2 linked regions of the Hydrogenovibrio crunogenus genome follow. The protein of the gene in region 1 binds, or shares a complex with, the protein of each later gene. Links are inferred from orthologs where the notes say so. Each region holds a gene or a part of one and is shown on either strand. Other genes may lie near its edges. The genes, in order: mfd and uvrA.

Evidence for each region.
Region 2: the proteins of mfd (region 1) and uvrA are in contact, whole or in part, in a crystal structure (PDB 4DFC), measured with the Escherichia coli proteins. The link is inferred for Hydrogenovibrio crunogenus from one-to-one orthologs.

The regions. Positions count from the first base shown.
Region 1 is NZ_CP032096.1:1,278,068-1,293,478, reverse strand. Bases 2,412-6,400 are described here. They hold mfd (transcription-repair coupling factor), read left to right. Parts: upstream 2,412-2,720; coding sequence 2,721-6,200; downstream 6,201-6,400. Other genes in these bases: GHNINEIG_RS06155 (peptidoglycan binding protein CsiV), read left to right, coding at 6,207-6,400; GHNINEIG_RS06165 (hypothetical protein), read right to left, coding at 2,412-2,624. Outside these bases: GHNINEIG_RS06170 (NAD(P)/FAD-dependent oxidoreductase), read right to left, coding at 1-1,213; more of GHNINEIG_RS06165, read right to left, coding at 1,413-2,411; more of GHNINEIG_RS06155, read left to right, coding at 6,401-6,827; cell division topological specificity factor MinE, read right to left, coding at 6,923-7,177; septum site-determining protein MinD, read right to left, coding at 7,181-7,993; septum site-determining protein MinC, read right to left, coding at 8,106-8,795; mobA (molybdenum cofactor guanylyltransferase), read right to left, coding at 8,952-9,572; GHNINEIG_RS06130 (molybdopterin molybdotransferase MoeA), read right to left, coding at 9,572-10,777; GHNINEIG_RS06125 (glycosyl transferase family protein), read right to left, coding at 10,771-11,754; siroheme synthase CysG, read right to left, coding at 11,751-13,172; GHNINEIG_RS06115 (nitrate reductase), read right to left, coding at 13,182-15,411. UniProt on the Escherichia coli protein: Couples transcription and DNA repair by recognizing RNA polymerase (RNAP) stalled at DNA lesions. Mediates ATP-dependent release of RNAP and its truncated transcript from the DNA, and recruitment of nucleotide excision repair machinery to the damaged site.
Region 2 is NZ_CP032096.1:362,093-376,915, forward strand. The notes cover bases 272-3,672. They hold uvrA (excinuclease ABC subunit UvrA), read right to left. Parts: upstream 3,280-3,672; coding sequence 472-3,279; downstream 272-471. Other genes in these bases: GHNINEIG_RS01660 (DUF2927 domain-containing protein), read right to left, coding at 272-382; GHNINEIG_RS01670 (SIMPL domain-containing protein), read right to left, coding at 3,390-3,672. Outside these bases: more of GHNINEIG_RS01660, read right to left, coding at 1-271; more of GHNINEIG_RS01670, read right to left, coding at 3,673-4,103; GHNINEIG_RS01675 (MFS transporter), read left to right, coding at 4,240-5,628; ssb (single-stranded DNA-binding protein), read left to right, coding at 5,756-6,355; GHNINEIG_RS01685 (DsrE family protein), read right to left, coding at 6,461-6,892; GHNINEIG_RS01690 (heavy metal-responsive transcriptional regulator), read right to left, coding at 7,056-7,472; GHNINEIG_RS01705 (hypothetical protein), read left to right, coding at 9,385-10,002; ispB (octaprenyl diphosphate synthase), read right to left, coding at 10,018-10,983; rplU (50S ribosomal protein L21), read left to right, coding at 11,237-11,551; rpmA (50S ribosomal protein L27), read left to right, coding at 11,650-11,907; Obg family GTPase CgtA, read left to right, coding at 12,064-13,104; proB (glutamate 5-kinase), read left to right, coding at 13,114-14,244; GHNINEIG_RS01735 (co-chaperone GroES), read left to right, coding at 14,449-14,739; groL (chaperonin GroEL), read left to right, coding at 14,780-14,823. UniProt on the Escherichia coli protein: The UvrABC repair system catalyzes the recognition and processing of DNA lesions. UvrA is an ATPase and a DNA-binding protein. A damage recognition complex composed of 2 UvrA and 2 UvrB subunits scans DNA for abnormalities.

The sequences.
Region 1 (15,411 bases):
AGTATTTTTCAAAGGCAATCTTCGCCAGGTGAACCCACTTACCACGTTTTGCCCAAGTTAAGTTACGAGGTGGAATTTGTGGTAAGGCGACAAATGCAGCCCCGGTATCCCCCATATCCGCTAAACAGACCGTGTTCCAAGTCGGCTCTTCGTGTGCATCCTTTCCTTCAAGGTTTGCTTGAATGTTATGACAAATCGCTGTAACCATTGATTCAATCATCAACCCTGTTTTGGGCGTTCCAACTGGAACAGGCGTCGCTTCAACCGGCGGGATAGCTATCCCGACACCTAGCGCATAAATATTATGATAGGTTGGATTGCGGCTGAAATTATCCACTTTCACAAACCCACGAGGGTTTACAAGTGGTCCGCCCATGTTTTCAAGTTCAGCCAGTTCTTGTAAGAACTTAGACCCTTTAAAGGCAGGAAGCATCATGGAATACTTGAATGGCAATTCATGTTGATCAATCACATCCCCTTTATTATTGTGCTCATCAACATACATTTTGCCGTCTTCAATCTTGGTCACTTTTGCATTGCAAATCCAGTTGATATGGCGGTTACGCATTTCTGTTTCCATTAGGCCTTTAGAGTCACCTACACCACCTAACCCTAAGTGTCCAATATAAGGTTCAGAAGTAACAAATGTCATCGGCACTTGGCTACGAATCTTACGTTTACGTAAGTCCGTTTCCATGATCATTGCAAACTCATAAGCCGGGCCATAACAAGAAGCCCCTTGTACCGCTCCTACAACGATTGGACCAGGGTTGTCACAAAACTCTTCCCACTGCTCAAATGCTTCACTGGCGTGTGGTGTTGTGCAAACTGATACGGTATTCCCCCCTTGGCTTTTGGGTCCAAACCCCTCAATTTCTTCGAAAGCCAATGCCGGACCGGTTGCAAGAATCAAATAGTCATAGTCCATTTCTGTTCCATCATCCAAGGTCAGCTTATTATTAGGCGCATCAAGCTTGGTTGCTGTTTGATGATAAAACTCAATGCCTTTGCGTGTTAAATGCGGCTCTAATTTGAAAGAAATATCTTCTGGTTTTCGCCAGCCAACTGCAACCCATGGGTTTGAGGGGACGAAGTTAAATTCATCAATTGCATTTACAACTTTAATCGTGTGTTCCTTACCAAGTTGCTTACGAACGTCATAAGCCATTGGTAACCCACCCGTGCTTGATCCAACTACAACAATTGTTGCCATTTTTCGTTCCTTTTCATTAGTATCTTTTGTTTTTATTATTAGCTGTTCAGGGAAGCAAAATACCTATACAAGAAGTCGGGTACTTTGCTGATAGTACAAAGTTCTTGTGCGGCAATAATGAATCATTCATATTGAAATTAAAAATAGATTTTTCGAATACTTCATAATAAAAAATACTAATTTATATGAGGTTATTATTTTATGATCGTCGTAAACGTATCACTGGCAACAACACTAAAATAATATAAGAGGCTAAAAAAACCGTAAAAATTGTAATGAAACTAGCTTGCTGAATAAGCGTATTCGGGTGAAAACTCAAGATCAATAGACCGATCATTAAAAGTTGTGTTGTCAACCAGATAGGCCGCCCTACCGTGCTCAAGGCAAACCGATGGCACGAAGCATCATCATTAAAAAAACCACGTTTAGACTTCAAATAACGAGAGAAATAATGAATGGCATCATCCAACACCATTCCCAGAGGAACAATCAATACAAACGCAGAAATGGAAAGCACACCCTGGAATGAAAAATAAGCCGCTAAAACAATGACAACGGATAAAAAACTGCTTACGAGTGTTATAAAAGTTATTTTAAGGTCCTGCCAGATAATTAATAGTAAAAAAAAGCTAGCTAAAAGCATGACCCCTACCGAATACAACTGTGTCATAAATTGTGCAAGATATCCCAAGCTGATCAGCGACACGATAATCGAAATACTCACACCCAATTTAACAGCGCGAGGATATTGTTGAATTCGGCTGACCAAATCAACTAGGCCATGTCGGTCGTCATAATGCCCAACTCGGAATTCCAAGAAAAACTTTAACAAAATGATTGGCAACCAAGAAAGCAGTGTCAAATAACTGATAATGGCGCCAAGCACTACAATCCAAGCCATAGCATAAAAGCTGGCATCATAAAAAGCAGCGACAACAAATCCAAAACAGGTCGTGATATTTGACAATAAAATAGGCGTTGCATTTTGTTTTAAAGCTTCAGCTAAAGCATCGTGCTGAAAACTCCCACGCGCCATTTCTCTTAACAAAGTCGAGAGGACATGAACCAAGTTGCTCATCATCATGGCAATGATAACAACCCAACCTAAAACGGAATGCTCATCAAATGATATTTCAAGCCAGCTCATAATTCCCGCTAGCATCAATAGCGCATAGGCACTCAGTAAAAAAAGCAAGCCACCCGCTTTGATTGAATCCATGATTTTCATGGCCCAAAGAGACATGATTAGAAGACTTGTTCCGATGTAAATACTGCTTTGGGTATCCAATATAGAAAAATTGTTGAACAGCCCGGCTAAGATTCCTAATGAAATAAAAGTAAACAAGGTCATGAGAGAGCTATAGTGGTGCCCCATTATTTGTACCCAGTTGAATGCCCAACGTCCAGTCATGATCTGATTACCTCATTTTTCGTTTTCAACGTGTTCCTCCCCTGAAAAACGATATTTTGTTAGAATAGCGACATTTTAAATTAGTCCATAAAAAACATGTCAAAAAATCACTCGCCATATGCCTTATTAGAAGCGGACCAAATTTCTCTCAAAGGTCAAACTTCAACATGGTCTTTAAACAATATCTCTGAAAGTGCTCTCGCTTTGATTGAAAAGGCGCAAAAAGCGCCAGGCCTGGCTGTTTTATTGACTGAAGACATGGCTGAAGCCAACAAATACAATGAATTGTTACGCTTCTTTGCCGAAACAGATTACCCTATTCTAAGTTTTCCTGAATGGGAAACCTTACCGTATGACCAGTTTTCACCACATCAAGACATTATTTCACAACGTCTGAAAACTCTATACCAGCTGCCCAGTACTCAACAAGGGTTATTGATTCTACCTGTCAGCACGTTGATACAAAAAGTTGTTCCTCATCACTTTATAGAAAAATATACCTTTCTATTACAGTGTGGTGAAACGGTTGATATCGATGCCTTTACTCGCCAGCTAGAATCCAGCGGCTATCAACGTGTCAGTCAAGTGATGGAGCATGGGGAGTTTGCCGTGCGCGGTTCCATTATCGATTTATTCCCGATGGGAAGTCGAACGCCCTACCGGTTAGATTTATTCGATGAAGAGATTGAAACCATTCGAAGTTTTGATCCAGATACACAACGCAGTGTCGACTCGATTGACCAAATCGAATTATTACCTGCCAAAGAATATGATTTAACGCCCGAAGGAATTAGTCTTTTTCGTCAAAACTTCCGCAGTCATTTCGGAGATGATGCCCGTAATAGTCAACTTTATCGGTCAGTTAAAGATGGGCAGACGGTCGATGGCCTGGAATATTATCTCTCCTTGTTTCATTCCAATATTGCCACCTTATTTGACTATCTTCCGTCTGATTGCCTATTCTTCAACCAGGGTCATCTTCAGACACAAATTCGACAAAACTGGCAGGATTATCAAGAGCGGTATGATATTGCACAACATAACCCTGATTATCCGGTGCTGGCGCCGTCTGAGTTGATCTTGTCTGAAAATGAAGTTTTCTCTGCTTTAAAAGCCTTCCATCGCATACAGTTTTCATTGCAGCCAACGGATAAAGCTACGGCAACCTTTAAGACCTATCCATTACCGGACCTAACGATTCAATCAAACAGTGAATACCCGCTGGCAAAGTTGAATGCATTTCTAGATCAATATGCATCGGAACATAATGGCCGTATTCTTTATTGCGCGGAGTCCACTGGTCGGCGTGAAACCTTATTAACGATTTTATCAAAGCACCCACAGTTCAAAGGCAAATTACCCAAACAAATCGACAGCTGGGACGACTTTAAAACATCAAAAGCACCTTACGAAATCATCGTCGGCCCACTAGAAGACTCGGTTTATACCGATGATTTCTGTATTCTGTCGGAGTCCCAAATCTTCGGGCAAACGGTCATCCAAAAACGTCGTCGTAAGCGTAAACATTCCGAATTTGATAGCGCAATTTCAAACTTAATTGAATTGGATTTAGGACAACCTATCGTCCACTTTGATCACGGTGTCGGCCGGTTTCTAGGATTAGAAACGATGGCGATACAAGGTGAAGAGCATGAATTCCTTATGATTCAGTATGCAGGGGATGCCAAGCTTTATGTACCCGTTACCTCCTTGCACTTGATCAGTCGTTATACTGGTGCCAGTGCCGAAACCGCACCATTACACAAACTAGGATCCGATAAATGGGATAAAGCAAAACGCAAAGCGGCTGAAAAAGTTCGCGATGTTGCAGCCGAACTGCTCGATATCTATGCTCAGCGTGAAGCTCGCCCCGGCCATGCCTTCCAAACAGATGAAGAAGCGTATGCTCGCTTTCGTGCTGGCTTCCCATTTGAGGAAACACCGGATCAGGAAGCCGCAATCGAAGCGGTGCTGACCGATATGAAGTCCGACAAACCGATGGACCGGCTCATTTGTGGTGATGTTGGATTTGGTAAAACAGAAGTCGCGATGCGAGCCGCCTTTATGGCCGCTTATTCTGGTAAACAAGTCGCTGTTTTGGTGCCAACCACATTGTTATCACAACAGCACCTGGAAAACTTTAAAAACCGGTTTGCTGATTGGCCGATTCGCATTGAAGGACTGTCTCGTTTTCAAACCGCAAAAGAAACCAAACAAATTCTCGAAGCGGTGAAAAACAACCAAGTCGATATCATCATTGGTACCCATAAGCTCATTCAGAATGAGATGAAATTCGGAAATCTGGGGTTGATTATCATTGATGAAGAACATCGTTTTGGGGTGCGTCAGAAAGAACAGCTCAAAAAACTTCGTACCGAAGTGGATGTGATGACCATGACGGCAACCCCTATTCCTCGAACATTGAATATGGCGATGAATGATTTACGTGACTTATCCATTATCGCCACTGCGCCGGCAAAACGGTTGGCCGTGCAAACCTTTGTGCAAGACTGGAATCCGGATGTCGTCAAAGAAGCTTGCCTGCGTGAAATACGCCGTGGTGGTCAGATTTACCTGCTCTTTAACAATGTTGATAAAATTGAACAGATGGCTGAAGAAATGCAAGCGTTATTGCCTGAAGCCAAAGTTGAAACCGCACACGGTCAGATGCATGAAAGAGAGTTAGAACAAGTCATGCAGAATTTCTATCATCGCCGATTCAATATTCTGGTGTGTACCACCATTATTGAAACGGGAATCGATATTCCAACGGCCAATACTATTTTAATCCATCGGGCCGACAAATTCGGTTTGGCGCAATTGCATCAGTTGCGTGGTCGTGTGGGACGCTCCCATCATAAAGCCTATGCTTACCTGTTTACAGCGGGCAAATCTTTGATGACGAAAGATGCGGAAAAACGATTAGCCGCCATTGCCAAACACGACACTTTAGGCGCTGGCTTTATGTTAGCGAGCCACGATTTAGAAATTCGTGGTGCTGGTGAGCTCCTTGGAGATGGTCAATCAGGCCAAATTCATGAAATTGGATTCGGACTGTATTCAGAGTTACTTGATCGTGCGGTCAAAGCTTTAAAGTCAGGCAAACAGCCTGAGCTGGATGCCAAATTGCATACAGGCGCTGAAGTTGAACTGGGGATGCCCGCCCTGATTCCGGAAGACTATCTACCGGATATACATACACGACTGGTTTTTTATAAACGCATTGCCAGTGCTGAAGACAATAATGCCTTGCAAGAATTGGAAGTGGAAATGATTGATCGTTTTGGCTTGTTGCCAGACCAGGTAAAAAACCTGTTTGAAACCACAAGAGTTAAATTGGTCATTGACGCTTTAAACCTGAAAAAAGTGGAAGCCAGTGAAACAATGATCCGCATTCAATTTGGATCGTCACCTAACATCAACCCGCTTGAATTGATTAAATTAATTCAAAACCATCCGAAGAACTATCAGTTAAAAGGGCAGATTGAATTAAAATATTTCGATACAATGCCAGAGATGAAACAACGAATTCAAGCTATCGAATTAATCGTAGCGACTATTTCAAATAAGGAATAAGCTTTTATGCAACCCCGACTGTTCTTTACCTCCGCGTTACTTTTTTTAGCCAGCTTTTCATTGTCTGCACAAGCAGAAACAGAAGAAAACCTGCCTAAATACCAAGTTGAACTGATCGTTTTTGAAACCTTGGCCCTTAGAGGTTGGACGGAAGAATACTGGAAAGAAGACTTACCGTTGATCGATATGGAGGGGGCCCTCGACATCCCCTCTCTACCTGAACAACAGTTCATGCTGACTTCAGAAGAAGAAAAAATGACACCCAAGAAAGGCTATTACATCTTGTATCATCGTTCCTGGATCCTACAAGGTGCATCGGAAGAAAACAGTCAACCCCTTAAGATTGAAGAACTGCCGGAAGAAGATTATCAGCCTAAACTTTCAGGCACGTTAAAATTCTATAAATCTCGTTATGCCCATGTTCGCTTACACCTTGAATTGGAAAGAAAAATTCCTCACCAGGTAAGAGAAGAGTTTGCAGCCAATCAAAGTATCGACCCTGAAATGCTACCGGAATTTTGGCGTTTTCAATTGCAAGAAGCCCGAAAAGTTAAGTCTGGAGAGTTGCATTATTTTGACCACCCTATCTTTGGAGCCTTAGTTAAAATCCAATACCAGGGCCGTTAATTTATAAAGCCAGTTGGCTTCATTTGCTTTGCTGTAAATATAAAAAACCGCCAGGCCTGGCGGTTTTTTTGTGACTTTTCGATATTGCGTGAACTTTATTTATCTGGTAACACTAAGTTCAATTCCAATACTTCAAATCCATTGGCTTCATCAATTGAAATTTGTAACTGTTCCTGGTCAATGGTGACATACTTTGAAATGACCGCCAGAATTTCCTCACGCATCTTAGGCAAGTACTCTGGAGCACTGCGTTCTGAGCGTTCATGCGCAAGTAAAATCTGCAAACGATCCTTTGCAAGATTTGCCGACTTCTTTTTCTTTTGTCCGAGTAAATAGTCTAATAATGCCATAACTTACTTCCCAAATATTTTTTTGAAAAGGCCTTTCTTTTCGGCAATCAAGAAGCGATGTTCTTTTTCTTCGCCCAAGAAACGATCAACGACATCCATATAGGCATGCGCCGCATCAGAATCTTCCTCTAAAATAACAGGCTGTCCAGAGTTAGAAGCGTTCAATACTTGTTCGGATTCCGGAATGACTCCTAACAGTTTAATGTTAAGCAAGTCAGTCACATCTTCAACCGACAACATTTCTCCTGTCTCAACCCGGCTTGGGTTATAGCGGGTTAAAACAAGGTGCTCGATAATCGGTTCACCCCCCCCCTCAGCACGTTTGGATTTCGCTTGTAAAATCCCTAAGATACGATCGGAATCGCGTACAGAAGACACTTCCGGATTCGTAACGATGATGGCTTCATCCGCAAAATACAAGGCTAACTGAGCCCCTTTTTCGATCCCCGCAGGAGAATCACAAATGATAAAATCAAAGCCGTCTTCTTTTAAGTCATCAATAACTTTTCCAACGCCGTCTTGAGTTAAAGCATCTTTATCACGCGTTTGTGAAGCCGCCAAGATATAAAGGTTTTTAATTCGTTTGTCTCGAATTAACGCTTGATTTAAAGTCGCTTCGCCTTGAACCACGTTCACAAAGTCATAAACAACGCGGCGTTCACATCCCATGATCAAATCTAAGTTACGTAAACCAACATCAAAATCGATGACCGCAACTTTATAGCCTTTTAAAGCCAAACCAGCTGAAATACTTGCACTCGTAGTGGTCTTGCCCACACCACCTTTTCCTGAGGTTACGACGATTACACGTGACACCTAAGCTTCTCCTCGAATTTTAAAACAGGGTCCCATCAATATAATGAAAGACCTTAATGATAGAATTATAACTGAGTATTTTACGCTGCGTAAAATTACTCTGCCTTAAAAATTAATCCAGTAAATCTGGGTTAAAGACCAACTTCCCATCGGCTAAGCTGATTTCAACAAACCCGTTTTTAAATGACTCGTCAATGTCTTCTGACAATTGATACATTCCGGCAATGCACACCAGCTCGGGATTCAACTGTTTTGCAAAAATCTTAGCCTGCGTATCGCCAGACGACCCTGCAAACACTTTGCCCATCACTTTACCAAAAACATGTACATGTCCATCAGCCACCACTTCAGCGCCTGGATTGATTGACCCCATAACAATCAGGTCTCGATCCTTAGCATAGATTTGTTGTCCAGAACGCACGGAATTTTTTACCATTAAAGCTGATTTTAAACCGCCTTTTTCAGGTTCTTCTTTGGTTCTTTTAGGACGTGTTTTCGGTTTTTCTCTCGGAAAAATAGCCAGGCCTGCATATTCGGCCTGCTCTTTAATGGCTTCGTCTTCGGTTCGAATACCGATGGGAATCATTTGAAGCTGCGTTAAATACTCCACTAGCAGCGCCAAAAAGGTGGGATCTTTCAATGTCATTTGAGGTTCGAGTACAATCGGAATCCCCACAAAAAAGTCCGGTGCTTGTTCTATTTTTGCCGCTATGGCTTTTTTCGTTTCGTCAATTTGATCTGAAAAAAGGTTTAAAACCGTTAAAGAAAGGATAGAGCCTTTTAAATCTACTATTTTGCTCATGTGTTTGAGTTAGGCCTAGACAGTTAAAAACCATAATCTTACTTGACCAATAAGGGCGAGTCAAAGGCAAATTACGGTTAAAAAGGCTTTAAAAAAATATCTCAGTTAAGGATTTTAAAGCGGTGACCACAGGAGTTGATAAAAAATGATTTAAAATCAACGCAACATCAAATTATTCTCCATTTCACGGTGCTCATTGACTGTGTCAAAATGGTTGTAATTGGTAATAGACATATAGGAAGAAATATCGACTTCATGCACTTCTCCGCCACTATGTGAAATACTTTGTAACCATCCTTTTATTGAATTGCGCTTCGAATCTAAATAGGATGACAGGGAATTCTTTAATTCCTTCGAGATAGACAAATGTGCATAATGCGCACGACGATGTTGTGAGATAAAAGATACTTCTGATTCCAGAGCCAGCATGTGCAATAAATAATGGTCAGGAATGTTTAAAGAGTCTACTGGCCAAGTGATCCAACGATTAATATGTGACAAGGAAGGTTCATTCATAACTGCTTCAATACCCGCCAAAGGGCCACAGTACCCCGGCCGGATATCTGAAACGACAGGGGGGCCTAAATTTGAATAATCAGATAAATTCCGGTTTGCACTAATGACGATCGTAACTGTTTGAGTTACCCTCTCTGCTTGTCGTTGAATTTGTTGCAACACCACTTCGATAAAAGCTTTGTTGTTTCGGACACACCAACCTTTGTCCTGCCCACCCATTCGCCTGCCCTCCCCACCGGCTAGAATAAGCACGCCAATCATTACGGATTCACCCAAAAATCAACAATGTCGCCTGCCTGATAGGTTTGGTTTGGGTCGATTCGGATATAACCGCCTGATTCAACCAAATTCATAATCTGGCTTGTTGAGACATTTAAAATCGGCTTGACCCCTTGCTCTGTTTCCCTCACCTGACACCAGACCAAACAGTCATGGTTCATTTTAAGGTCACTGGCAAGTACCCTTTTTGCAGGCTTAATTTGCCATTCCTTTATACCGGCTTGTTTTCGAATAAAAGGGGTGACCAATGCTTGAAAGGTCATGAAAGCCGCCAAGGGATTACCCGGCAAAGCAAGAATACTGGTTTGCTGAGAAATTGCCATGGAGAAAGGTTTACCAGGTTTCATATTAAGCTTCCATGTCCAGAAAGAGTGACAAGCAGCTAAAGATGATTTCATAAAGTCCTTTTCTCCTACCGAAGCGCCCCCTACCGTCAGAATTACATCAACTTGGCCTTGCCAAGCGGCCAAACGGTGTTTGATTTCTGCCTCATCATCAGCCAGTCTTTCATTGGCGATGACATTAACCGGAAGCCTTTGGCAAAGGGACTCTATTAGAAAAGCATTGGCATCATAAATCTGCCCTTTTTTCAAAGGGTTTCCTGGTGTAACCAATTCATTTCCTGAGGTTAATATGACCAGAGTAACTTTTTGAAAAACCCGCAATTCATTGATGCCAACCGAGGCTAATAATGCTTGATCTTGGGGTCTAATGACGTGTCCTTTAGACAACAGTTTTTGGCCTTCTTTCACATCCGACCCAATGGGTTTAATGTGTCGCTTCGGCTTTAGAGTGTTCGGTTTGAAAACATATTGCCCTTGTTCTGTTTGCTGAATACATGCTTTTTCAATCGGCACAATGGTATCAACCTGATCGGGAACAACGGCTCCTGTCATAATATAGACAGCTTCATTTTCAGACAATGGCTCAGCAGAATGACCAGCAAAAGCGATTTGTTTGACAGGGAGACATTCCAAAGAAGAACGCGCTGAGAAACCATAACCATCCATGGCACTTTGTCGCCAAGCCGGCACAGATATCGGTGAAAAAAGATCCTCTGCCAAAATTCGACCCACTCCGACAGATAATGGAATTTGCTCATGTTTGTTCAGTGTTGTTGCTTTCGACATCACAAAAGTAAAGACATCATCAAAATCATGCCGTAACTCTTTATTATGCTTCAACATTCTATCTTCCTCCGAGCCCAATATCCCTTAGCTTTAGCAAGCGCTTCAACCTCGGAAAGCGAATCCAACAGCATCAAAGCCGTAGCGGTGGTCGCCACAACGGAGGATTCGCCATATAAATCCTTTTTGTCACCACGCCATAAATCAATGATGTCTTGCTGTTGCCATTCTTTTGGACGTATTTGACGTTCAATAATGCCTTTGAATGGATGTTGTCTCATTCCAGTGGCGTTTCTAGTCGAAAAATAGAGCTGTGTTAACGCATCGGGCCGTATTTCAGCCTCCCCACCTTCCCCTTTAAAGACCAAATTATGCTCAGTTCCAATGACCATGGCTGTTGAGTGATGAAGCGATTCCACACCCTTATGAAAAATACCTTGAATGGATGCAGGTGCATTCAATGGATTCAATAACTTAACAGCGGTATTAAAAACTGTTCGAACACCTAGCTCGGATTTTAAATGTAATATCTCGCGTAAGTCAGGCGCAAAATTTTCTAATGGAAGATAGGTCGCTTTGCATTCTGAAACCAAGTCCCGAGCGTGCATAATCGAACTGGCTTGATAAAAATTTAGCGGCTCTAAAAAGGATTCAACATATTGACGATTACTAAATTGGCCGGCATCCCCATGCAACAAGACTCGAGTGCCATTCTGCGTTAACAGTTTTATCGCCAGTAAAAAATAAGGAGGATAACGCCATTTACCGGCATAAGCCGCCCAATCCAATTCTACAACACCCTGTTTTTCATTGAGGTCTAATGCTTGCCTAATGCCTTTGACAAATCCGATGAGCTCATCAGGGGTTTCGCCATTTGCACGCATTAACAGTAAAAATGCGCCTAATTGCTTGTCTGTCACCTGTCCAGACAAAATCATCCCTAGCGCATCACTTGCTTCTGCTTCGGTTAAAGAACGTCGGCTGATAGGTCCTTTACCAAGAATCCTCAGGTATTGACTGAAAGGATGATCTGTCATGCCGGCACCTTATCATCCAATAATGACTTTTTTTGCAATCGTTCTCTGACTTTAATCACATCTCCTATCACTAATAATGCAGGAGGTTTAATAGACTGTTTTTGAATCGTTTCAGACAGTTTGGCCAGAGAAGTGACGGTTACCTTTTGGTTAACGCGCGTTCCATTTTCGATAATCGCAGCCGGCGTGTCTGGGTTAAGACCATGAGCAATCAAGCCTGCTTGAATTTTAGGAGCATTTTTAATTCCCATATAAAATACCATCGTATCACCGGATTGTGCCAGCTTGGCATAATCAATGCCTTGTGCGCCTGCCTGCTGGTGACCGGTTACCAAGGCCACAGATTGCGCATAATCACGATGGGTTAAAGGAAAATCTGCATAAACAGAACAGCCCGCGGCCGCCGTAATCCCTGGCACAACCTGATAAGGCACATCATGTTGCACCAAAAGTTCAACTTCTTCTGCTCCTCGGCCAAAAATGTAAGGGTCCCCTCCTTTCAATCGTGCAACACGTTTCCCTTGTCGTGCCAGATCCACCAACATTTGATTGATGTCTTTTTGATCAACCTTATGCCATTTCTCTTTTTTGCCTACGTAAATACGTTCAGCTTCACGTCGTCCCATTTCCAGAATTTCAGGTGCAACCAATCGATCGTATAAAATGACATCCGCCTGTTGTAGCAATCTAAGTCCTTTGAAAGTCATTAAATCGGGATCGCCTGGTCCTGCTCCGATAATATAAACCTCCCCCTGTGGCAAACTCTGCCCGTTGGTTCTGATTGTTTCAAGCTCGGCTTCCAATAAGGCTTCGGCTTCTCCTGTGTTCCCATGAACCGCCTTATCAATAAACAAACCTGATAAAAGGGTTTCCCAGAATGTTTTTCGTCCATCAATGTCCGAAATCACATTTTTGACTGCCTGACGATAACGACCCAGCAAATCCGTTAACACACTGAATCCATGTGGGATCATCGTTTCTAAACGTGCTTTCATTACTCGAGCCAATACCGGGGAGCGCCCTCCGGTTGAAATCGCAATGGTCATTGGGGCACGATCTACAATCGCAGGCAGAATGAAATCACAGTATTCGGTTTGATCCGCCACATTAACGGGAATGGCTTGTGCATGATACGTTTCATAAACCGCTAAATTTACGTTTTGATCATCTGTTGCGGAAATAACCAAGTTAGGTCGTGGCAATTGGGATACCAAGGCGGTCGAAAAGGTATTCATATGCCAAATGATTTTTCCTTGAGCCAAATGAAATGACATTTCATTCCCCAGTTTAGGTGCCACGACCGTGACGATGGCTCCCGACTTGATAAACAAATCGGCTTTTCTGGCGGCAACCGCTCCACCTCCAACAATCAGGCAATGCTGTTGTTCAATTTTCATAAAGATCGGTAAATAATCCATACACCCTCCTCATCCTGTTTTTTCAGAAACGCCTGAGTTCAGTTCAACCGCTAAAATTTCCGTTAATTCCGGAACACAACTACCGCAGTTTGTCCCCGCTTTAAGTGCTTGTCCTATGGCTTCTACACTGACTAAATTTTGTGCTTCAATCGCATCAATAATGGTGTTAATTCCGATCCCAAAACACGAACAAATCGTTCGCCCTGGGTCCTTCGCACCACTTGCTTTACCAGCCAACAAACTGCGACGCTCTGCAGAAGAAAGTTCCGAAGTTGAAAATAATTGACCTAACCAATCTCGGCTGGGCATTTTATGGTCCGCCGCCATAAAAAATACTTTTTGAAGTTGATCGTTCTTGATTAAGGCAGCACGGTATTGCTGACAAGAGGCATCGTCATATTCAATCCACTCCGTATTTTCTAGGGAAGACAGTACGGTTTTTGCCCAGGCCTGGGCATTTTTAAGTGCTCTTTCACTGGCGATTTCATACCGGTAAAAATGTTTACCCGTAATCTTTACCCAATAGTCATCGTCAAACAATTCTGGATCAATCTCAGTTCGACTTAAAATAAATCCTTGCCACTGCGCAGAATAACGTTTGATTTTCACAGTGGTGTGTTTTGATTCCGGTTGTCCGGAAAGCGGATCGACATGAGCCCTTACCAAACTGTCAACTCGACCGTGGCTGGCATACTGACTGGTCCAATGAATCGGTACAAAGATGTCACCCCGACGCTGTGCACGACTGATTTCAACCCGTCCGATCAACTGTCCAAGTTCATTTGAAACTCTAACCAAATCGCCTTCTGATAATTGATGGAGGCTGGCATCATCCGGGTGAAGCGTAATGTAAGGTTCATTCTTATGTGCCATCAACTTGGCTGTTTTAGCAGTACGAGTCATCGTATGCCATTGGTCGCGAACACGACCGGTATTCAATACATAGGGTTTGTTCTTTGTGGGCTGACTCAAGGGCGAATAAGGTGTGATGGCGATGAATTGCGCCTTTTTAGAAGGCGTATAAAAGCGACCATCTGAAAACATACGTTGTGTTCCGTTCGGTGCAGCGGCATTCACAGGCCATTGAGTCGGTTTTAAATTGGCATATTCTTGTTCAGAAATATTTGCAAATGCTGAAATATCAAAATCACGTGAGCCATTGTTTTCAAAGCCGGATAACTGAGCGTGTTCTCTGAAAATATCCACTGCGGTATCATAATTGAATGCATGCTCCCATCCCATCCTTTTGGCCACTTCCGATAAGATCCACCAATCAGGTCGAGCATTTTCTGGCCCTTGCATAAATTGCCTTTGAATCGAGATAGTTCGATCGGAGTTGGTCACGGCGCCATCGGTTTCTCCCCAGGTGGTGGCAGGTAATAACACGTTAGCAACTCGTGTTGTATCAGTGTCTTGCATGCAATCCTGCACCACAACATAGTCACATTTTTCCAGGGCGCGTTTGACGTTATCCGCATCCGGCATTGAGACCACCGGATTGGTATTCATAATCCAAATGGCTTTAATCTTGCCCTCGCCCACAGCTTGGAATAAATCGACTGCTTTCAAGCCGTTTTGTTGAGCCATGTTTTCGGCTTGCCAGAAACGTGCTACTCGATCGATATTTTGAGGGTCATTAAAATCCATATGGGCTGCGAGCTGGTTCGCTAAGCCTCCGACTTCTCGCCCACCCATTGCATTGGGTTGTCCGGTAACCGAAAACGGTCCCATTCCTTCTTTCCCAATTCTGCCCGTTGCTAAATGACAGTTAATAATGGCATTGGATTTATCCACGCCAGAGGATGATTGATTAATACCTTGCGAGTACATCGTCACCATTTTAGGTGTGTAAGTCGCCCAATCTAGCCACTGTCGCAAGTCAGTTTCATTAAGGTCGCATTGTGTCGCCAAATCCGATACATTGCCTTGCAGCTCATCTGCTTTTTGCAATGCGCTTTCAAATCCTTCGGTATGCTTTTGAATATAATCTAAATCAAGTGCATTCTGCTGATAAAGGTACGCCAACAAACCATTGAATAAAGCGGCATCCATTCCTGGCTTAATGGCTAGATGAAGGTCAGCAATGTCGCAAGTTGCCGTTTTACGCGGGTCAACCACCACAATTTTCAGTTTCGGATTTTTCTTTTTAGCCGCCGCAATTCTTTGATAAATAATGGGATGCGCCCATGCCGTGTTTGATCCCACCAACGTAATTAAATCGGCGTGTTCTAAATCCTCA
Region 2 (14,823 bases), 920 kb from region 1 along the record:
ATTCTTTCTGGATATAACGTTGTATGGCTTCTTGGTAATGCTGATCCTTCGTGAAAATGATTTGAAGATTAGGGGCGTGTCCTGTCCTGACATGAGTGATGGGGTGCCTTGTAATCGTATGAAGTTGTTTTAAGTGCGTTACAGTCAAGTTTTCGATAAAAGGATTTTTGGGAAGGCCGAGATAGGTAAACTGGTACTGAATCGGAGCAACCCATTTGACTAGTTTCATATCGGTTTGACGATATTCATTTTTTAAAGCGACTTCTATGAAGGCACGCTCAATATACTCAATGTTTTGCCAGCTAGTAGCGGCGCTAGGTGCAGCCAATAATGGCTGGGCACAGAGCCATAGACTGATTATTTGCCAGGTTAATTTTTGCATTCAGCACCTTCAGGTATCCATCTGGTTTTGTTCGTTAAAACAGCCAGGCCTGGCTGTTTTAACGGAATAGAAAGTGATTGTCGGTGTGGTTAATTCAAAATCTTTTTCAAATAATGTCCGGTATAGGATGCTTTATTTTCAGCCACCTCTTCAGGTGTGCCGGTCGCAATAATTTGCCCGCCTCCAGAGCCACCTTCCGGACCGAGATCCACAATCCAGTCAGCGGTTTTAATCACATCGAGGTTATGTTCGATAATGACAATGGTGTTGCCATGGTCTCGTAGGTTGCGGATGACCTTAAGCAGTAATTCAATGTCATGGAAATGCAGCCCTGTGGTCGGCTCATCGAGTATGTAAAGGGTACTGCCAGTATCGCGTTTTGACAGTTCTTTCGCGAGTTTAACACGTTGAGCCTCCCCGCCAGAAAGTGTAGTGGCACTTTGACCTAGCTTGATGTAGCCTAACCCCACTTCCATCAGCATCTGTAGCTTTCTGGAAAGCACAGGAATGGCATCAAAGAATGCGCGGGCGTCTTCGACAGTCATTTCCAAGATTTCATGAATGTTCTTTCCTTTGTAATCGACTTGTAAGGTTTCACGGTTATAGCGAGCACCCTGGCAAACGTCACATGCCACATAGACATCGGGCAAGAAATGCATTTCGACTTTTAAGACCCCATCTCCCTGACAGGCTTCACAGCGTCCCCCTTTGACATTGAAGCTGAATCGCCCAGGGGTATAACCACGGGTACGTGCTTCTGGAGTGGCTGAAAGCAATTCACGGATTGGCGTGAAAAGCCCAGTATAGGTTGCAGGATTAGAGCGAGGTGTCCGGCCAATTGGGCTTTGGTCAATGTTAACGACTTTATCGAAATGTTCTAATCCTGTGACTTTTTCATAAGGAGCGGGTTCCAGTAGCGCCTTATTCAGTTTACTGGCAGTAATTTTATACAATGTCTCATTGATCAGGGTGGATTTGCCGGAACCGGAAACCCCGGTAATACAAGTAAGAAGTCCGGTTGGGATTTCTAAGTCAACCGTTTGTAAGTTATTTCCGCAAGCACCATAAATCGATAGCCAATTATCGGGTAATGGCAAACGATCTTTCGGGATTTGAATCGATTTTTCACCCGTCAGGTATTGCCCAGTTAAAGAGGCTTTGGTTTGCATGATTTCTTTCGGAGTCCCTTGTGCCATGATGCGGCCGCCATGGACACCTGCACCCGGTCCGATATCCAGTACATAGTCTGCGGCTCGAATCGCATCTTCATCATGTTCCACCACAATGACTGTATTGCCCAAATCTCTTAAGCGAGTTAATGTGCTGAGCAGCCGATCATTGTCTCGCTGGTGTAATCCGATTGACGGTTCATCCAAGACATACATAACACCGACCAGTCCGGCGCCAATTTGGCTGGCGAGTCTGATTCGTTGTGCCTCACCACCAGAAAGCGTGTCCGCACTTCGGTTTAACGTCAGATAGTTCAATCCAACGTTAACCAGAAAGGAGAGGCGGTCAAACACTTCTTTGATGATTTTTTCTGCAATTTCTCCTTTCGTGCCTTGAAGTTCCAATTGACTGAACAAGTCATATAGGTTGCCGATGGGGCGCTCTGTTAGAGCGGGCAAGGTTTCGTCGGCAACGAAAACGTGACGAGCCGCCTCATTCAAGCGAGCACCATGACAACTGCTACAAACGTGTGAAACACGAAACTTATCCAGTTCATCACGCACCGTTTTGCTGTCAGTTTCAGTAAAGCGGCGTTCCATGTTTGGGATGACCCCTTCAAAACGGCGCGTATCGGAATAACGACCGTGTGGGAGCGGTAGCTTTTCTTTGCCTGAGCCATATAACACAATGTTTTGCTGCTCTTTAGTCAGTTCCAACCAGGGCGTTTCCATGTCAAACTGATAATAATCGGCAACGGCTTTCAGTAAATCATAATAGTATTTATGACGTCGATCCCAACCACGAATGGCACCGCCGGCTAAGCTCAAGTCCGGATGCATAATCACGCGTTCTGGATCAAAGCTTTGCTTCACCCCGAGTCCATCGCAAGTTGGGCAGGCACCATGTGGGTTGTTGAATGAAAAAATTCGGGGCTCCAATTCCGGCACGGAATAACCACATTGTGGGCAAGAAAAGCGCTCGGAAAATAATAAATGAAAGTCATCTTCTTCATCCATTGGAACGACTTGAGCAATGCCATCAGCAAGGTGTAATGCGGTTTCAAAAGATTCGGCTAAACGTTGTTTGATGCCGGGACGGACTTTAAAGCGATCCACGACCACTTCAATATCGTGCTTATATTTTTTATCCAGCTCAATCGAGCCATCCAGCTCCATCAGTTTGCCATCTATTCGCGCACGGATATAACCTTGTGCTTGCAGCTCATCCAGTAAGTTTTGATGTGCCCCTTTTTTGCCGCGCACGACGGGAGCAATCAATAAACATTTGGTGCCTTCAGGGAGCTCGAGTGTGTGATCAACCATCTGGCTAACTGTCTGAGCAACTAGGTCACTGTTATGTGTTGGACAGCGTGGGGTACCAGCACGAGCATACAATAGACGTAAATAGTCATAAATTTCGGTCACGGTTCCGACAGTAGAGCGCGGGTTATGAGAAGTGGATTTTTGTTCGATTGATATCGCAGGGGAAAGCCCCTCGATGTGATCGATATCTGGCTTCTCCATAACCGATAAAAACTGGCGCGCGTAAGCAGATAAAGATTCAACATAGCGACGTTGCCCTTCCGCATAAATGGTATCAAATGCCAGTGAAGATTTGCCCGAGCCGGATAGGCCTGTAATCACAATCAACTTATCTCGTGGAAGTGTGACATCGATGTTTTTCAAATTATGGGTGCGAGCACCTCGAACAATAATCTCTTCTAGCATGCGGGTTTAGCCTGTCGGTTATGAAAGCAAAAGTCTTATTATAACAAAACCCTAGCGATGAATGACACTGTCCGATCCCTTTGTAAAATAGGCTGTCGGCGTGCTTGGAATCAGTTTTTTTGGTTTGAGATCAAAACGCGACCAGATACGGTGATGCTTAAGCGAGATTCTCCGGTTTTAATGACAGGTGAGACCTCTTTTGAAGTCATTTTAGCCGTATATATATTTTGAGTCATTCGGTAAGGATGGGGGGCAGGCGACTGTTGGATGCGTGTTTGCGTGATGTGATAAACCGATTGGCCAAACGCATCGGCAATTAATTCCGCTTTGGCTTGGTATTGTGCCAATGCGCTTGTTAATAAAGATGTCATGGTTTGTTCACGCTGTGCCTCTGAAACGGAAAACTGCATATCGTTATAATTAAGATATGGTTGCAGTTTAGTCAGAATGTCAGCTAGGCCTGGCTGATTTTTAAGCGTGAGATTAAGAATTTGTTGCCCTTTCCAGTGTTGGATTTTTTGATGGTCATCATAGACAGGCACGACCCGATAATCTTGTGTGGTGGCGGTAATTTCCGGGTAACGGTTCAAGATTGTCTGAGCATGATGCATTTTTTGATTGATCTGGCGTTGAACAATGTTAGCCTCTTGATGCTCTGCTTGCGCGATCAGGCGAACGTTGACAAGGTCGTTTGTAATCTGTTGGCTTTGGGTGACAGAAAACTCAATCTGGTTAACATTCGGCAAGGTCTCTTCCGCGTGACTGACGCGTGAGAAAAAGAGACTGATAATGCAGGTTAAGAGAACAATAGATCGAATGTTCATTTTCGGGCTCCTGTTTAAAGAAATGGGAACAATGCTATAATGCGGCCTATTTGAACAATTAAACTCTCTGATGCATTTCTTTTCGCGCGAAACGTGAGAACAAACACATCTATCAACGATAAACAGGATATCACAAATGTCAGGAATCAGTCGTAGTATGGCGCCTATTGAACGACGTGCCGCTTTCTCAGTCGCGGGTATTTTTTCGACTCGAATGCTCGGTCTGTTTATGATTTTCCCCGTGTTTGCATTGTTTGCACACGAAGAATTTCAAGGCGTAACAGCGACTCAAATTGGGATCGCAATGGGGATTTATGGATTAACGCAAGCCGTGCTGCAGATCCCTTATGGCATGTTGTCAGATCGTTTTGGTCGTAAACCACTGATTATTGTTGGGATGCTGGTCTTTATGATTGGGTCGATCGTCTGTGCGATGGCCGATTCGATTGAGATGATGATTGTCGGCCGAGCAATCCAGGGGATGGGAGCCGTTGCAGCTGTGCTGATGGCAACTGTGGCTGATTTGGTGACAGAACAATTTCGTTTAAGAGCCATGTCCATTGTGGGGATGACGATTGGTTTATCGTTTACCCTTTCTTTAGTGGCCGGTCCTATGTTGGGTGAATTATTTGGTGTGAGAGGGATCTTCTGGGCAATTGCAGGCCTGGGCGTTTTAGGGATCGCTTTAGTGTTGTTTGCGGTGCCGAAAATTGAAAACCAAACCTTCCAGCGTGAAGCGGAAGCCGATCCGAGTCAATTTAAAGATGTAATTAAGAACCCTCAGTTGCTTCGTTTAGATATTGGGGTGTTTGTGTTGCACGCCATACTGACGGCGATGTTTATCGCGATTCCATTTATGATTCGAGATAACGCAGGGCTGGATTCGCTTCACCATTGGGAATTGTATTTACCGGTCATGTTGTTGTCATTTGTTTTAATGGTGCCGTTTATTATTCAAGCTGAGTCGAGAGGGCGCATGAAGCCGATTTTTGTCGGGGCGATTTTAACCATTGCGCTCATGCAGCTTGGTTTTTTATTTGAAGCCAATGGTTTCTGGACAATGTTTGTTTTGTTGTTGATCTTCTTTACCGCTTTTAATTTGTTGGAAGCCTCGTTACCTTCTCTGGTTGTAAAACTTTCACCGGCAGACAAAAAAGGCACAGCAAGTGGGGTGTATTCCAGCAGTCAATTTTTAGGGGCCGCTTCCGGCGGGTTTATCGGGGGCTGGTTTTATGAAATGTATAGTCTGGAAGGGTTGTTTTTCTTTACGGCAACCATTGGGTTTGTCTGGTTTTTAATTGCGATGAGCATGTCTAAACCACTGCCTTTGAGTATTGCTTCGGTTCACTATACGACGGACTTGGATGGAACCGAAAAACAGCAGTTGACCGAAAAAATGTTGTCTTATGACGGTATCTATGAAGTGGTCTTTTTGTTGGATGAACACAGAGTGTTTTTTAAGATCGACCGCAAGGTCATTGACGAAGTCGGATTGATTGATTACCTCGAAAGAGGTCTGGCATAAGTTAAGATTTGAAGTGATCCGATATTTATCGAATTATCATCATGAGATATAAAATTTGAATTATCTTTTTTGGCGTAAAAAAGGTATTATTTCAAGATTAAAAAATAAAGAAGTTGGGGAGTAAAAGATGGCGCGTGGTGTCAATAAAGTGATTTTGGTTGGAACGCTAGGAAGAGATCCTGAGCTGAAGTATGCGGCAAATGGTAATGCCATTGCGAATTTGAATGTTGCGACTTCCGAGCAGTGGAATGATAAAGCGTCTGGTCAAAAGCAAGAAAAAACAGAGTGGCATCGTGTCGTTATTTTTGGCAAGTTGGCTGAAATTGCTGGGCAATATCTGAGCAAAGGCTCTCAGGTGTACCTTGAAGGAAAGCTACAAACGCGCAAATGGCAAGACCAAAATACCGGTCAAGATCGCTATTCCACAGAAGTGGTGATTGATTTTAACGGTCAGATGCAAATGCTAGGCGGTGGCAATCGTCAAGGAACGGATGCGCCGTTTGACAATAATGCAGCAGGGTTTGGTCAGCAAGCACCGCAAGCGCCACAACAAAATAATATGGGGATGAATCAACAGCAACCTCAGCCTGGTTTTGGTCAAGCTGCCCCACAACAGCAGGCAGCACCACAACAAGGGTTTGGTGGACAACCAAATAATCCAGCACCCGCACAACAAGTGCCTGCTTATACGGCAAATGATTTTGATGATGATGATGTACCGTTCTGAGTATCACAATAAAGTTAAATGTTGATATAGAAAAGAAAGAGCCCCTTATGTAGGGGTTTTTTGTTTTTAGATATAAAAAAATTATGAGTTTTGGGGCATGGGTGGTTATTGTTTCCAATATTTATAGCCTTTCATTTGCAATCTAATCATCTCTGGTGCGCCAGCAGGAACGTATTCAACCTCTAACGGGAATTGTTCTTCACTTAATCCCCAGGACTTCATACTAATCTTGCATGCCTTAAAAGTTACCCCACGATTCGACAACTTTGTTAACAGTTGTGAAGTTTTAGGATTGTCTGCTAATAATGCGTGGATGCCATTTTCGTAAGCCACGACAGTAATAGCTAATTTATCTTCGCCAATTTCGTTTATAACTTCATTTATTTGAAGGAGGGCTCGTCGATGTCCAAAGTTTTCACTATTTCTGGTTAATTCAACAACAAATGGAATAGGGTTTGTTGCACGAGAGTCTGCACTTGAAATTGTTGGTATAAAAAAACTTATTAATCCTGAAGCTAAAATTAAGTACTTAAGCATTGTATTTTCCTTTTTATAACGTAGTTAAATAATAAAGTTGTTAGATTTTGCAAACTATCAGATATTATGAGTGCTCTTTTATTTCATTTTTAGAGTTAATATTTTTGGTAAAAGCATTTTAATAGGGCATTTAAAATTAGTTTGAACTGCTTTTTTTATTAATTTATTTCGGGGTTATCTCTTCTATGATTGGGCAGCCATCTTTTGATCCTGAGCAAAGGTTGATTAATAGTGTTAATTCTTTTTGAAGAGTGTTGAGTGTTTTTAATTGAGCTTCAACTTCAATGAGTTTAGTTTTTGTAAGCTCTCTTACATTATTTTTTGCATGGCCTGGATTTTCACGCATTTGTAATAAACTTGAAATTTCATCGAGTGAAAAATTCATAGTTTTTGCACGTTGGATAAACCTGATGCAGGATAAATTTTGTTCGCTGTAAAGCCTTACGCCTGAAGAAGTGCGATTGATATTGTTCAACAAACCGATTTTTTCATAATATCGAAGCGTATCAATAGATAGAGCTGTTATTTCAGAAACTTCACCAATCTTATAAAATTGAGTGTTTTTTTGTCTTGCTATCATTGCAATTTCCATATTAGACACTAGTGTGTACTTTTATAGCTTCAAGTAGCTTGTGATATGTTGGTAATGCTGTGAATGTAAGCTCCCCATTTATTGCTATGGAAGGAGTGGATAATACTCCAAGCTCAATCGCATACTCCATTTCTTCTATAATATTGACTTCACGCCATTCAATTGTTTTGTAGTGGTAAAGTGAAATTGGCCACCTAATTGGAGATGCTAAAATGCATCTAAATCAAAAAGGTGAGTCAAAATGACAAAGACAAGAAGAACATTTTCAGCCGAATTCAAACTTGAATCTGCGCAATTGGTCGTTGACCAGGGCTATACGGCATCAGAAGCCGCTGAAGCCATGGGTGTTGGTTTATCAACGATGAATAAGTGGGTTAAGCAGTTGCGTGAAGAACGCAAAGGTAAAACGCCTAAAGCCAGTGCTTTAACGCCTGAACAGATTGAGATTCAGCAACTCAAAAAGCGGGTTAAGTACCTCGAAGAGGAAAAAGACATATTAAAAAAGGCTACAGCGCTCTTGATGTCGGATTCACTGAACAGCTGAAGGTCATCAAAAAGCTTCAGGAGCGCTATTCAGTCAAGCGTCTTTGCAAGGTCTTCCAGGTTCACCGTAGCACGTTTAAATACTGGAAAAATCGTCGCAGACGACCGAATGCCAAACGAGTTAAAGAACTCGCTATGGTTCGGCGAATTCATGCGGAAAGCAACGGTTCAGCCGGGGCAAGAACGATTGAGCAGATATCCTCTGATAGAGAATTACCAATCAGTCGTTATCGTGCTGGCAAGATGATGAAGCAATTGCGACTACAAAGCTGCCAGTTGCCGAAGCATAACTACAAAAAAGCGTTGCAAGAACACATTGCCATACCTAACTTGCTCGATAGACAGTTTTCACCGAGTAAACCGAACGAAGTGTGGTCGGGTGATGTCACCTATATCTGGACGGGCAATCGCTGGGCTTATCTTGCCGTAGTGCTAGACCTGTTTGCCAGAAAACCTATTGGCTGGGCTATGAGTTACTCTCCTGATTCGGAATTGACAGTCAAAGCCTTAACGATAGCTCATGAGTCTAGGGGGAAACCGGAAGGTGTGATGTTTCACTCCGACCAAGGAACCCATTATACCAGTGTTAAATATCGCCAATCGCTGTGGCGATACAAGATAAAACAGAGCTTGAGTCGCAGAGGAAATTGCTGGGATAACAGCCCAATGGAACGCTTCTTTAGAAGCTTAAAGACTGAATGGATTCCAACAGCGGGTTATCGGAATCTGGCAGAGGCCAAAAAACACATCGGAAATTACATTCTGGGGTATTACTCACAGGTGAGGCCGCATCAATTTAACGGCGGTAAAACGCCAAATAAGGCGGAGCAGATTTACTGGTTAAATTGCTCTAAAGACGTGGCCAAATTTACTTGACCACTACATTTCATCATTTAGTTGGTTGACGATCTTCTTAAAATTAGCTTTTGCTTTACTGCACTTTCCGCAGCTTGGGGTAAAGAATATTTCTAATTTAAGCATTTAGTACTCTCTAAATTATCTGGATTGAAACTATCTTATTGTATGGAGTTGACTCTAGGTCAAGAAAAAAATATATCTTTTTAATAACGAATTTTTAAATAAATAAGGACTAAAGTGGGTTAATTGAGTTTTATAATCAACAAAAGTTCCTATTTAGTTGATATTAAATTCATCTATCTATATGAATTAATTATGGTTGTATAAGTATTGAGATGGTTTTTGTATTCTTTACCGTTTTAAAAAGTCCTTGGTTATTCAGCTTTCATTGTTCTTAAAGGCTCCATTTATTGGAGCTTTTTTGTTTGAATAAAGTATTTTAAAAATTGGCTTAATTGTTTTCGATTTTGGTCGATAACAGTCTATAGGGGGAGCCAATATGAATAAATCTGAAATCACACCCGCCTTACAATATTTCTTCAAAAAGTTAGAGCGTAAGTCGGAAGAAGTTCGTCAGCACAAACTAGCGACGGAAGATAAAAAAGAAATCGTTCCTTTTGATGAGGTTGAGCGATTTGCACGCGCCATTATGACGCAGAATATTTTTATTCATACTGTTGGGGTAAATGGGAAGCCAGAATCGACGATTTTGACTAAAGCGATGTTCAGCATTAACAAGGTTGTACGGTTGTATTACAGTACGAGTCTGGATGAAGATCGACAAGGGTATTTGCGGATACATCCTGATCGCAACAAACAATTGATTGTTGTCGAGCGGCTTCATGGCTTTCGACCGAAACCGGAAATCTTATACGCCAGCTTAGATGAGTGTCATGTAATTCGATTCTTTGTTGGCTGGTTAATGCGTCGAATTGATTGGGAAAAAACAAAAATTGATAACTTGGATTTGTATAAGAAGTTTGTTGATTTAGAGCGTAAGGCCTTAGAAGAAGCGATTGCTGCTGAGGAAGCGGAAAAGCAAGAAGCTCAGTTACAGCAAACGCTTGATAAACATTTTAAAGGAAAGCAAAGAATTCCAAGTTCAAGAGTTAAATAGAATGAGGCCGGTTTTTTAGTGGTTTCTTTGAACCGCTAAGTCCGCCAAAGATAATAACGCCTGTTTAATCTCAGAATCGTTCAGCGGAGCGAGAGCATCCTTAGCTTTTTCAGCTTCTTGAGTCGCAACTTCTTGTGTGTATTGAATGGCGCCGGAGGTTTGAATGATGGACGTGACTTCTTTCAATAATTTAATGCCTTCGGTTTCAATGGCTTTACGAATCAGTGACTTTTCTTCATCCGTTCCATTCTCAAGGACATAGATTAAAGGCAAAGTCGGTTTGCCTTCTGCTAAGTCATCTCCCAGGTTTTTGCCAAGTTGATCAGCGTCAGCCATATAGTCCAGCGCATCATCAATGAGCTGGAAAGCTGCGCCAAGGTGACGACCGTAGGATGCAAAGGCGGATTCCAGTTCAGGTTTTTCAGCTAGGATAGGGCCTAATACAGTAGCCGCTTCAAATAATTTAGCGGTTTTTCGGTGAATCACTTCCATGTAGCGTTCGCTAGTGGTGTCAGCATCATGGCAGTTAAGCAATTGGAGGACTTCTCCTTCTGCAATCACATTTGTGGTTTCAGACATGACTTCCATGATGCGCATAATGCCAGGTTCCACCATCATTTCGAATGAACGAGAATACAAGAAATCCCCCACCAGTACGCTGGCAGCATTTCCCCAAACTTCATTCGCGGTTTGGTTACCGCGCCGGGTTTCAGATTCATCTACGACATCATCATGTAATAAGGTGGATGTGTGAATGAATTCAATGACCGCAGCAAGGGTGAGATGATGTTTGCCTTGGTAGTCACAGGCGTGTGCGGATAATAAAACCAGTAAAGGGCGTAAACGCTTTCCGCCACTATTGATAATGTAGTGGCCAATTTGATTAATAAGAACCACATCGGAAGACAGTTTAGACAGAATCAGTTGGTCAGTCGCCTCAATGTCATCCTGAATAAGTTTTCGAATCTGTGAAAGCGTCATAAGTCTAATAGGGGTATCATTGATTAGTTAAGACGCAAAGTTTAGTATGAAACGCTATAGATGCAAAGCTGTAAATGGTTTTTTTCAAGAAAAAACAGGGGCTTTGAGGCATTTTATCGCGTGATAAAGTTTTTTTACAATTTATCCTGATTGGTGTTTGACCTAAAATAGAAAAGGTTATATAATCCCGCCTTTGCCGTTTCTGACGGTGTGAAAACAGAATTAATGAAATTGAAACCGGGAGTTTCCAAGAATGTATGCGGTAATTAAAACCGGTGGTAAGCAATATCGTGTTCGTGAAGGTCAAATTTTACGTGTCGAGTCCTTAGATGCAAACGAAGGCGACAAGGTTGAATTTGATCAAGTCATGATGGTTGGTGAAGGTGCAGATGTTAAAGTAGGTGCACCTCTTGTTGAAGGTGCAAAAGTTGCAGCAACCGTTAAAGCAAACGGTCGTGGTAAAAAAGTAACAATCATCAAGTTCCGTCGTCGTAAGAACAGATCACGTACTAAGCAAGGCCATCGTCAAAATTATACTGAAGTTGAAATTACAGGTATTTCAGCTTAATTTTTTAAACTTGTTGTTATACAGTAAGTTTGGTCGATTAATTAAAACCTCGCATTATTTCTGAGTAGGGAATAATCAGGTTAACAGGAGATGTCACCATGGCTCATAAAAAGGCTGCAGGTAGTACTAAAAACGGTCGCGATTCTAATGCTAAGCGATTAGGCGTTAAACGTTTTGGTGGTGAGCAAGTTCTAGCAGGAAGCATTATTGTTCGTCAACGTGGAACGAAGTTTCATGCGGGTGATAATGTTGGTCGCGGTAAAGACGATACTTTGTTTGCAAAAGCAACCGGTGAAGTTGCTTTCGTAACAAAAGGTAAGCCACTACGTACGTTCGTAACAATTAAAGCTGACTAATTAAATAGTCACAGACATTGTTATCAAAAGCCCCGCTGTGTCGGGGCTTTTTTATTTCTAGGTTAAATGTTTTCTCTAAGCTAAAATAGGGTGCAAATAATGCACCGAGCTGGATGTGTCCACGCTAGTTATGATTAGGGAAATAGGATTAAGGTCATGCAATTTGTAGATGAAGCCAATATTCGGGTAGAAGCGGGGCGCGGTGGAAACGGCGTCGCAAGTTTTCGCCGTGAAAAATATATTCCATTCGGAGGTCCTAACGGGGGCGACGGAGGCGATGGTGGTAGTATTTATTTAATTGCTGACCGTAATATCAATACGTTGATTGATTTTCGTTATACTCGAGACTATAAAGCCCAGAACGGACAAGCCGGCATGGGGCAGCAAAAAACCGGGCGTGCAGGGCAAGACTTGATTATCCCTGTGCCGGAAGGAACGATTGTTCGAGATCTTGATACGCAGGAAGTGATTGGCGATCTGGTCGAGCACGGTCAAAAGTTATTGGTGGCTCACGGTGGGCGTCATGGGTTAGGAAATGTGCACTTTAAGAGCAGTACCAATCGTACGCCACGTCAATGTACGCCTGGTGAACCTGGGGATGAACGCAACCTAGGGCTTGAACTGTCTGTGTTGGCCGATGTTGGGCTGTTAGGGATGCCAAATGCAGGGAAGTCGAGCCTGATTACCGCCGTTTCCGCTGCTCGTCCTAAGGTTGCGAATTACCCCTTTACAACGCTGTATCCGAACTTAGGGGTGGTGCGGGTCTCGCCTGAATCCAGTTTTGTGATTGCTGATATTCCAGGTTTGATTGAAGGTGCTTCGGAAGGCGCAGGCTTAGGGGTGCAGTTCTTGAAGCATTTGTCTCGTACCGGGCTGCTTTTACATGTGGTGGATATTGCCCCAATCGATGGAACGGATCCGGTTGAGTCGGTACATGTGATTGAGCAAGAATTGGAAAAGTACAGTGATGCCTTGGCGGGTAAAGAACGTTGGTTGGTTTTGAATAAGACCGACTTACTGTTAGAAGAAGAGGCTAATGAATTGTGTGATCAAATCGTCGAGCGTTTGAATTGGACAGGGCCGGTTTTTGCCATCTCAGCGGTGAACCGAGTGGGAACGGATGAGTTGGTGAAAGAAGTGGCCTATGGTTTAGAGCAAAATCGTTTAAAAGCTCAAGAACAAGCTGTTGAAGAGTAAGGAAGTATCGTGTTAACTCGATCAGATATCCATCAAAAATCACGCCGTTGGGTGGTTAAAATTGGCAGCGCCCTGTTAACCAATGATGGTCGTGGTCTGAATAAAGAGGCGATGGCGCAATGGGTATCCCAGATGGTGGCTTTACGTCAAAAAGGGATTGAGCTTGTGATTGTCTCTTCCGGTTCTGTGGCGGAAGGCATGCAGCGTCTGGGTTGGTCTAAAAGACCTTCTGAGCTGAACGAATTGCAAGCCGCTGCCGCGGTTGGGCAAATGGGCTTGGTGCAGGCATATGAATCTGAATTTGCTAAAAATGGGATTCATACCGCGCAAATCTTGATGACACATGATGATTTGTCTAACCGTGCGCGTTATTTGAATGCCTCGAATACTATTCAGACATTATTAGAGCATGGAGTTGTGCCGGTCATTAATGAGAATGATACAGTCGTGACTGATGAAATTCGCTTTGGAGATAATGATACGTTGGCGGCATTGACAGCGAACTTAGTGTCGGCGGATGTGCTAGTGATTTTGACTGATCAAAATGGTCTATACAATGACAACCCGCGCACCAATCCGAATGCCGAGCTGATTTCCGAAGCGCAGGTCAGCCGAAAAGATATTGAAGCGATGGCCAGTTCTGAAGGCGGCAGTTTAGGAAAAGGCGGCATGTATACCAAAGTCATGGCGGCCAAACGCGCAGCTCGCTCTGGAACGGCAACCTTTATTGCTTCCGGGCGAGAAGATAATGTGTTGCCTCGATTGTTGGCGGGGGAATCACTGGGGACGTTGCTGATTCCTGATTTAGAGCCTTTGACGGCTAAGAAGCGATGGTTGGCGGGGCATTTACAGGCTAAAGGTCAATTGGTGTTGGATGAAGGCGCGGTGAAAGCGTTGCAGTCTTCCGGTAAAAGTCTGTTGCCGATTGGCGTGAAAGACATGAGTGGTGAATTTCAACGTGGAGAAATGGTAATTTGCGTGAATGAAAAAAATCAGGAAGTTGCACGAGGATTGGTGAATTATCCTTTTTTTGAAACGCAAAAGATCATGGGGCATCCGTCTTCGGAAATTAGCCAGTTGCTGGGTTATAGTGATGGTGAATTCTTGATTCATTGTGATAACTTGGTTCTAGTCGATTAGCGATTAAAACGGCCAGGCCTGGTCGTTTTTGGATTTTCTTTTAAAATCTTCTTTTCTTACCCTTGAAAAATAAATTAACGTCACTATAAGGCTTGACAGTGATGAACCAATCTATAAAATAATTAGCACTCTCGATGGTAGAGTGCTAATTATTGAAAATTTAGTAACTAAAACCATGAATTATCAAACTTTTAGGAGAATCCTATGAATATAAAACCGTTACATGACCGAGTGGTCGTTCGTCAAGTTGAAGAACAAAAAGAATCAACAGGCGGTATTTTGCTACCTGGTTCTGCACAAGAAAAAGAGAACTTAGGCGAAGTCGTGGCTGTAGGGCCAGGTAAAGCGGCGGATAATGGTTCAATTATTCCAATGACTGTAAAAGTCGGCGATAAAGTGATGTTCGGTCAGTACTCTGGTCAAGAAGTGAAAGACGATGCTGGCAAACCACTTAAAGTGATGCGTGAAGACGATATCATCGCGATTGTAGAGTAATTAAGACATTCATTAAACAGAATACAAAAAGGATTTAAAGATGGCTAAAGACGTAAGATTAGGTTTAGACGCCCGCGAAAAGAT